Regions from separate parts of the Rubrobacter sp. M3-4 genome, predicted to be linked through region 1. Evidence: riboswitches for the same ligand, from Rfam matches in the RefSeq annotation. Region 1 holds a riboswitch; the other holds the start of a gene.
The links. A riboswitch is a leader RNA that binds a small molecule or an ion and turns the genes downstream of it on or off. The one in region 1 is predicted to bind cyclic di-AMP.
Positions count from the first base shown of each region.

Region 2: it holds a riboswitch for cyclic di-AMP, as region 1 does, so the genes downstream of both, AC6EKW_RS10590 (Na-translocating system protein MpsC family protein) here and AC6EKW_RS02535 (APC family permease) in region 1, are expected to answer to the same signal.

Region 1 covers NZ_JCBAJP010000002.1:44,057-48,260, reverse strand. The annotation lists gene AC6EKW_RS02540 (DUF924 family protein) at 1-372, opposite strand, end outside; gene AC6EKW_RS02535 (APC family permease) at 365-2,308, opposite strand; cyclic di-AMP (ydaO/yuaA leader) riboswitch at 2,348-2,511, opposite strand; gene AC6EKW_RS02530 (alpha/beta fold hydrolase) at 2,849-3,730, opposite strand; gene AC6EKW_RS02525 (ornithine cyclodeaminase family protein) at 3,786-4,204, opposite strand, start outside.
Region 2 covers NZ_JCBAJP010000008.1:74,986-79,189, forward strand. The annotation lists gene AC6EKW_RS10580 (ABC transporter permease) at 1-380, shown strand, start outside; gene AC6EKW_RS10585 (putative hexosyltransferase) at 358-1,551, shown strand; cyclic di-AMP (ydaO/yuaA leader) riboswitch at 1,616-1,771, shown strand; gene AC6EKW_RS10590 (Na-translocating system protein MpsC family protein) at 1,996-2,352, shown strand; gene AC6EKW_RS10595 (potassium-transporting ATPase subunit F) at 2,669-2,761, shown strand; gene kdpB (potassium-transporting ATPase subunit KdpB) at 2,763-4,204, shown strand, end outside.

The sequences.
Region 1 (4,204 bases):
GAGGTCCTCGCTGTGCTCGAAGGGCAGGTAGACGAACATCCTCTCCAGCGGGGTGAGGAGACGGTCGAAGCCCCTCTCGAGCGCCTCGCGGGCGACCTCGCGCGCCAGGTGGTCGGTCGCGTAAGAGCGAGGCTCGCCCCGGAACATGTTGCGGGGGAACTGGTCGAGCAGCAGGATGAGGGCGAGGGCGCCGCGGGGCGTCCCCTTCCAGTCTCCGAGCCCGCCGGCAGCCGCCAGCTCGTAGTCGGCGCGGAACCGTTCGCTCACCTCACGGTCGAAGTCCTCGCCACCCCCGAACCACTCCTCGCGGAACTCCCGGCTCTCCCCGAACCAGAAGCGCAGGATCTCCTCCCGGCGGTCCAACTCATCCACCGACGTGTATCGCGGGACGTTTCCCAGGGTCGGGCTCCGCCTCGCGCAGCACCTCGCGGGTCACGGGCGGGATGTCTCCCTCGCCGAAGAGGATGTAGCGGACCAGGTAGACCAGGGGGTTGCCCTCGGTCCAGCCGAAGTAGCAGTGAGGCTTCGCGCCGGTCTCGTCTCTCAAATACAGCAGGAAGGCAGCTATCGCGTTCGGGACGCTCGAGCTCTCCGCCCGCAGCACCCGGTAGCCGTCCACCCTCACCCCTCTCACCTCCATCACGTCGGTGAACTCCGAGGGGTCGGCCACGTCGACCTCCAGGAACAGAACCGGAACCTCCCGCGGGATGTGGTTCGCCTCCCGCTGTTCACGCTCCTTCAGCTCGTACTCGCGACGGTCGCCCGCCTGCCGGCGGTTGGCGATTATGTGGATCTCACCCGAGGAGAGCGCCTCTTCGATGAACCTCCAGGCAGCCTCGTCCAGCTTTATGTCCTCCTGTCGCAGCTCTGTCGAGCGCAACGCCCGGGAGACGAGGGAGACGAAGATGATCGCCGCGATGAACAGTATCGAGATCACGATCCCGTTCGGCTGGGAGCGGATGTTCTCGACGTCGGCGTAGAGCATCACCAGGGTTATGAGCCCGAAGACGAGCGTCGGCCTGTGCCTGCGCTGCCGGCGCATGGCGACCGTCACGGCCAGAGCGGCCGAGGTCATCATGATCAGCACGCCCGTCGCGTACGGACCGCTCTGCGCGTTCACCCCGGCGTGGAAGGCGAGCGTTATCGCGAAGGCTATCGCGCTGAAGACGAGCACCATCGGCCTTACCGCCCGCCCCCACTCCGGGGCCATCCCGTAGCGCGGCAGATAGCGGGGCACGATGTTCAAAAGCCCCGTGAGCGCCGAGGCTCCGGCGAACCAGAGGATCGTGATCGTGGAGATGTCGTAGATCGTCCCGAAGGTATTGCCCATGTACTGATGCGCGAGGTAGGCGAGCGCCCGGCCCGCGGCCTTGCCGCCCGGCTCGAACTCTCTGTGCGGGATCAGGACCGTGGTGACGAAGCTCGTCGTGATCAGGAAGAAGCTCATGATCAAAGCGGCCGTGGTGAGCATCTTGCGGGTGTTGCGGATGCGTCCGGCGGGCCGCTGCGGGTCGTCGCCGGGGTCGCCCTTCACGAGCGGCATCATCGAGACGCCGGTCTCGAACCCCGAGAGTCCGAGCGCGAGCTGCGGGAAGACCAGAAACGAGACGACGACCATGTCGAGCGGGTTTCCGTAGCCGTGCAACAGGGCGTCCTTCCAGTGGGAGAGGTACGCCGGGTGCTGGAGGATCATGTAGAAGCCGAAGACGACGATGAGCAGGTTGAGGAAGAGGTATGAGAAGACGAGCACGATCGCGATGCCTATGGCCTCGCGGAACCCTTTGAGGAAGACCCCGCCGAGGATGGCGAGGAGCACGAGCGTGATCGCCGTCTCTTTGTCGTGCAGGAAAGACGGCACTATCGGGTTCTCGGCCAGATGCGTCGCACCGTCGGCAGCGGAGAGGGTTATCGTGAACATCCACGCCGTGCCGACGAACCCGAGCAGGCACAACACGAAGATCTTGCCCTTCCAGAACGAGAGCAGGTGCTCGAGCATCGCGATCGAGCCCTGCCCGTGCGGGCTGTGGTAGGCGACCCGGCGGTAGGCGGGGAGCATCCCGAAGAGCGTGAGCAGGACGATGAACATCGTCGCGATCGGCGAGAGCGCTCCCGCGGCGAGTCCTGCTATGCCGGGGATGTACCCCAGCGTCGAGTAGTAGTCCACCCCGGTCAGGCACACCACCTGCCACCAGGGGTGCTGCTCGCGGGCCTCCTTGATGTGCGGCCCCTGCATCTCCTCGATACGGTTCTCGAGCAGCCAGGTGCGGAACCGCGAGGAATGTCCCTTGGAGCGAGTGGCCCTGATCATCTCGGAAGGCTGCAGGCGGGCCGCAAGGTGATTCGCATCATTCCCTTCCTCTCGCGCCTGCGGGGTTAGCTGTCGGGTTCGGACCGGAAGAGAGAAGCCCTACGCCGTTGCGGCGATTCACCCCGGGGAGGACCAGCCGTCCTACCCCGTGGTTCCCCCGTCCCCCGGCTCTCCGACGGCCGGAGGTTCGGCGAAGATCTGATTTTTCGTCCATGGCTCCCGGAGGTATACCCCCGCACCAGGGGGTTGTCAACCGGGCGGCACGGTTCGGGTGGTGGCGCATCGGGAGGAAGGTGCGTGTTTGGTCAGCATGTAGCCACAGGAGACGGATACGTCGTTTCTGAGGAGAACAAACAGAGCCCGCTGGCCTCCGGGCGGCCGCGCCTTCGGCCGGGAGGGCATATACCCGCTCGCGGCGCTGGCGACGCTCTTCGCCCAAACCGAGTGGTACGCGAGCGCCGTTCTGATCCTCGTGCTCTCGGCCGCGGCGGTCTACCACCTCGTCCTGCGCACCCGCCGCCGCAAGGCCAAAGGCCTGCTCTAGCGCGTCCAGCCTTCGAGGAGCACACCGGCCCACCGGCCGACGGCCGGCTCCCACATGAGCGTGTAGTGGTTGGTGTCCTCCAGGAGGATCGACCCTCTCACGTCGAACGAGTCCTCCATCTGACGTCGCACTTCCTCGGGGATGAGCGGCGCGCTCCCCGGGAAGAACCCCTCCGCTGCGCGCACCAGCGCGACCGGGCACGAGATGCGGCTCATCTCCGCGGTGGTCAGCGCCGAGCGGGCAACGTCCTCCGCATCCTCCGTACAGGCCACTAAAGAGGCCTTGGGCCGGTAGCCACCTTCGACCTCCTCCAGGTCGTAGCGGTAGTAGTCGGCGAGTTCCGGTGGCAGATCCCGCATCGTCACCCCCTCTTCCGGATACCAGAACCGGAGGTAATCGTCGGGGCTCTCGAAGTTCATACGGAGCCGGCTGAAGGAGCGGGCGAGCCCCTCGGAGACCCCGCCGGAGAGCTCTTCCCGCCCCTCCACCCGCGGCCAGCCACCGTCGAGGAGCACGAGCGCCCGCACCCGTTCGGGGTGCGAGAGCGCCACCCTCTGCGCGACGAACGCCCCCATCGAATGGCCGGCGAGCGTGGCCCGCTCCAGACCGAAATGGTCTAGCACCCGCACCACGTCGCGCGCGTGGGCCTCGAGCCCGTAGGAGCCGGGACCGGGCTTCTCCGAGTCCCCCCGGCCCCGCAGGTCCACCCCGATGAGCGGCCGCCTGCCGGCGAGACGCCTCGCGAGCGCGTTGAACGAGCGGTGTTGCGCGCTTATCCCGTGCAGGCACACCACCGGGTCGTCTCCTTCCCCGGATCGCCAGACGGCGAGTCCGACCTCGCCGTGTACCAGCTCTCTCCGCCAAAGATCAGACGTCACCCTCGTCCCTCCCGTACGATAGAGCCCGCACGCGCTCCTCCCCGGCCACACCTTCTCATCCGTCCGACACCCTGCGCCAGACCAGCTCCGCCGTCGCCACGTCCTCCACTGCCAGCCCTACCGATTTGAACAGCGTGATCTCCTCTCCCGACCGCCGACCCGGCTTCACCCCGGCGACGACCTCCCCGATCTCGGCGAAGATCTTTCCGGCGGCCCTCACGTCTCCCGACTCCTGCATGGCGGCCTCCCGCGAGTCCACGTAGAGGGTTACCCGCCGCAGCACCCCGTCGTCCAGCTCCCGCCACTCGGGGCGGGGTGCGCCGACCGCGTTCACGTGCGCTCCCGGCGAGAGCCATTCCCCGAAGAGCACAGGATCGGGCGAAGTCGTCGCCGTCACCACCACGTCCGCCCCCCGCACCGCCTCCTCCGCCGAGGACGCTGCCACGATGCCGTGCTCCTCGGCGAACGCCCCGG
Region 2 (4,204 bases), on a different contig from region 1:
TCGCCAGGACCGGGGCCGAGAACCCGCTGCTTCTGCTCGCGGTCTGGGCCCTCGCCGCGTTCGCGTTCTCCTCGCTCGGCGTGATCGTGGGGGTCGTCTCGACCCGGATAGACCACATCTCCTTCATGGGCAACGTCATAATCCAGCCGCTCGCTTTTCTCGGCGGTGTCTTCTACTCGGTCAGGATGCTGCCGCACCCGCTGAAGGTGGCGACGCTCTTCGACCCGATCTTCCACACCGTGGACGCCGCCCGCTACGCGGCTCTCGGCATCTCGGATCTCGACATCCTCCCGGCGCTCGCCGTGGTCTTCTTCCTCGCCGCCGTCTGCTTCGCCGGGGCCTGCTGGGCGATAAGCCGTGGCCCGAACCTCCGCTACTAGGAGGACGCGGCGGGAGGGCAGCCCCCTCCGTTTCGTCTTCTGGACCTTCGTCCTCTCCCGCGCCTTCTTTCTCGGGGTGGGGGCGCTCGCTCATTTTCTCCTGCCGCAGGCCCGTCCCGGCGGCATCCCCGGCCCCCGAGGGGTACTGGGCTACTGGGCGAACTGGGACGGGGCGTGGTACTCCGGGATCGCGACCTCCGGCTACGGCCTGCACGCCCCCGAGAGCACGGCTTTCTTCCCGCTCTATCCGCTGCTGGTGCACCTCGGGGTGCGCCTGGGAGGTGGGGTGGCGCCGTGGGGTGTCGCCGTCTCGCTCGCCGCTCTCCCCTTCGCCTTCTACTTCGTCTACGAGACGGCCGCGCGGTTGCACGGCGACCGGGCGGCCCGCGCCTCGGTGCTCACGCTCGCCTTCTTCCCTACGGCGTTCTTCCTGAACGCGGTCTATACCGAGAGCCTCTTCCTCGCGCTCTCGGCCGGGTGCCTCTGGGCCGCCTTGGTGCGGCGCGACCTGCTCCTCGCCGGCTTCCTCGGAGCGCTCGCCGCGGCGACCCGCAACCTCGGGGTGTTGCTCCTCCTGCCGCTCTTTCTCGAGTGGGTGCGCAATCGCAGGGAGTTCGGTCGGCGGGGGCTCGCTGAGATAGCGGTGGTCCCCGCCGGGCTCTGCGCCTACGCGCTCTACCTCGCCGGGCGCTTCGGAGACCCGCTCGTCTTCGCCCGGCAGCAGCGGGCCTACTGGGGACGCACGCTGACCGATCCGCTCGCGACCGCCCGGATGGCGTGGAGGAGCGCGAGGGAGGGTGCCCGCTACCTCGCCGAGCCGCACGCTCTCTTCGTGAGCACGCTTCCGGAACCTTCGCTCGCCGCCTCGAACACCCTCAACCTCGCGTTCTTCACCCTCTTCCTCGCCGTGATGGTTTTCGGGGTCTTCGTGCTCCCGCCGGGGTTGAGCCTCTACGCGCTGGCCCTCGTGCTCGTGCCCCTGCTCACACCTTCACCCCTGTTCCCGCTCATGAGCCTGCCCCGATTCCTTCTCGATGCGTTCCCGTTCTTCATCGCGCTCGGGGTAACCCTCTCCCGCAGCAGGAAGGCCCTCTTCCTGTGGCTCATCCTGAGCTCATTCGTAGGTGCAACGCTCACGGCGCTGTTCGTCACCTGGAGGTGGGTTGCTTGAACCGGCTTGCAAAAGATTGCTCCTGAGGCTGAACAGCGTGATATAATAAAATTACAACTGAATACATGCTGAGAAGCCGAATCTCCTCGAAGTTGAGGAGAGCGGGGGACCCGAGTGGGGCCTTGCCCCTGGGGTGAATCGCCGGTGCGGTCCGGTGTAGGGCTTAGCTCTTTCGGCCCGAACCCGTCAGCTAACCTCGTAGGCTGTAAGGAAAGAGGGCGCCCGCTGCATTCGGGATGGTTTTGGTGGTTGCGGGCGGAACCACCTGGATGCTGCGGGATGGTCAGAATCTACTCGGACCAGTCTCTGCGGTCCTTTCCCTTGCGGGGGAGGGCCAGCGGACATGGGGCCGGTAGCTGCGACCCCTCTACTGAGGTGGAGGTGCGATGCGGCACCGGCCCTTTGCCGTTGCCGCATCCAGGAAGCAGGAGGTGCGGCGTATCTGTGGCGCACAGGCAGAGCAGGACCGAGGCTGTCATCAGCGACGAGGTCATGGCCTTTCTGCGGAAGATCATCGGCCGTGGCCCGGACCGTATCCACACCTACATGATCGATGCCCTGGCGGTGGTGCGCTGTTGTGGCGTGTTGACCGTCTTCGAGCGGCGCCTCGTCGACACCGTCCAGGGGAGGAACACGGTGAAAGACCTGCGGGAGCAGGTCTTCCGTTCAGGGGCGGAGGAACTCTCCGGGAGGCTCGAAGGTTGTACGGGCAGGCGGGTTCTATACGTCCACTCTTCGATTTCTCCCGAGAGGGACGAGTGGGTCTACGTCATCGAATTCGAGGATGGGTTGGCCGAATGAGGAATCCGGGTGCGGAGACGGTGAAGCGAGAAGAAGGAAGCCCGGCGGGTGGGTCCGATGTCGGTGGTTCCCTGGAGGGTGTGCGGGGGGTGGTCCGGACAGAATGGAATCTCCTGCTGGTCCGTTGTGGAGTTGCCTATGGGCTGATGGATCCGGAGTGCGCTCTCTACCTTTATGGCTTACGCAGCGAAGTCTACCGTCTCAGCGACTACATAGGAGAGTACGTCGAGGTCTTTGGCCCGGTCGTACGGGAAGATTGCGAGCCGCCGGTCGTGCAGGTCATGAGGTTGCAGGTTCTTCGACAGAGGTGGATGGGATGAGCGTGGCCGGATACCTGGTGCTCGGGCTCCTCTCGCTGGTTTTGATCATCTATCTGCTTTACGTGATCGTGCGTCCGGGGAGGTTTTAGGATGGCTTCCCCCCAGAGGATTCCGAAAGAGCAGCGCCCGCGCAACCTGGCACGTTCCAGAGGGATCTTCGACCCCGAGCTTTCCAGGCAGGCGGCGGCGGAGTCGTTCAAGAAGCTCGACCCGCGGGAAATGGTGAGAAACCCCGTCATGTTCGTGGTCGAGGTGGGGACGGTGGTCGTGGGCTTTCTGAGCGGGTACGGCCTTTTCACCGGCTCGTCCCTGACCGGTTACAACCTGGCGATCTTCTTTCTGCTCCTGATCACCCTGCTGTTCGCCAACTTCGCGGAGGGCCTCGCCGAGGCCCGGGGAAGAGCGCAGGCCGAGTCGCTCAGGAAGACCCGCTCGGAGACCCCGGCGAGGAGGCTCGTGGACGGTCGGGAGGAGAGGGTGAGCAGCACCGAGCTGAAGAAAGGGGACCTCTTCGTCGTTGAGGAGGGGGAGATCATCCCGGCCGACGGCACGATCGTGGAGGGGATAGCCTCGGTGGACGAGTCGGCGATAACCGGGGAATCGGCCCCGGTGATAAGAGAGGCCGGCGGGGACCGATCCAGCGTGACCGGGGGCACCAGGGTGCTCTCCGACAGGATAGTCGTCGAGGTCACCTCCGAGCCGGGACAGAGTTTTCTGGATACCATGATCTCGCTCGTCGAGGGGGCGAGCCGCCAGAAGACGCCGAACGAGGTGGCCCTGACGATCCTGCTCGCCGCACTCACCGCGATCTTCCTGATCGTCACCGTGACGCTACTGCCCTTCTCGATCTACACCGGGAAGCCGGTCGGTGTGACCACCCTCGTCGCCCTGCTGGTTTGTCTGATACCCACGACCATCGGAGCGCTGCTCTCGGCGATAGGCATCGCCGGGATGGACCGGGCCGTCAGGGCGAACGTGTTGGCCAAGAGTGGCCGGGCCGTCGAGGTTGCAGGGGACGTGGACACGCTGCTTCTGGACAAGACCGGGACCATCACGCTAGGCAACCGGAGGGCGACGCGCTTCGTGCCGCTCGGTGGGAACACCGAGGAGAACCTTAGGCGGTTCGCCTACCTCTCCTCGCTCGCCGACGAGACCCCCGAGGGGCGCTCCATAGTCGAACTGGCAGAAGAGCAGGGTGTAGAGCGGGAGAACCCTGGTGGAGCGCGGTTCGTTCCGTTCACCGCCCAGACCAGGATGAGCGGGGTAGACCTTCCGGACGGGACCGGGATACGCAAAGGGGCCGTCGACGCCGTGAAGAAGTGGGCCGAGAGAGACGGCGGAATCCCGGAGAATCTGGAGCAGGTGGCCGATGAGATCTCGGAGAAGGGTGGTACGCCGCTCGCCGTGGGCGTCGATCATAAGATCATCGGGATAATCCAGCTGGAAGACATCATAAAACCGGGGATGCGCGAACGCTTCGACCGTCTCAGGGCCGCCGGGATCCGCACGGTCATGATCACCGGGGACAACCC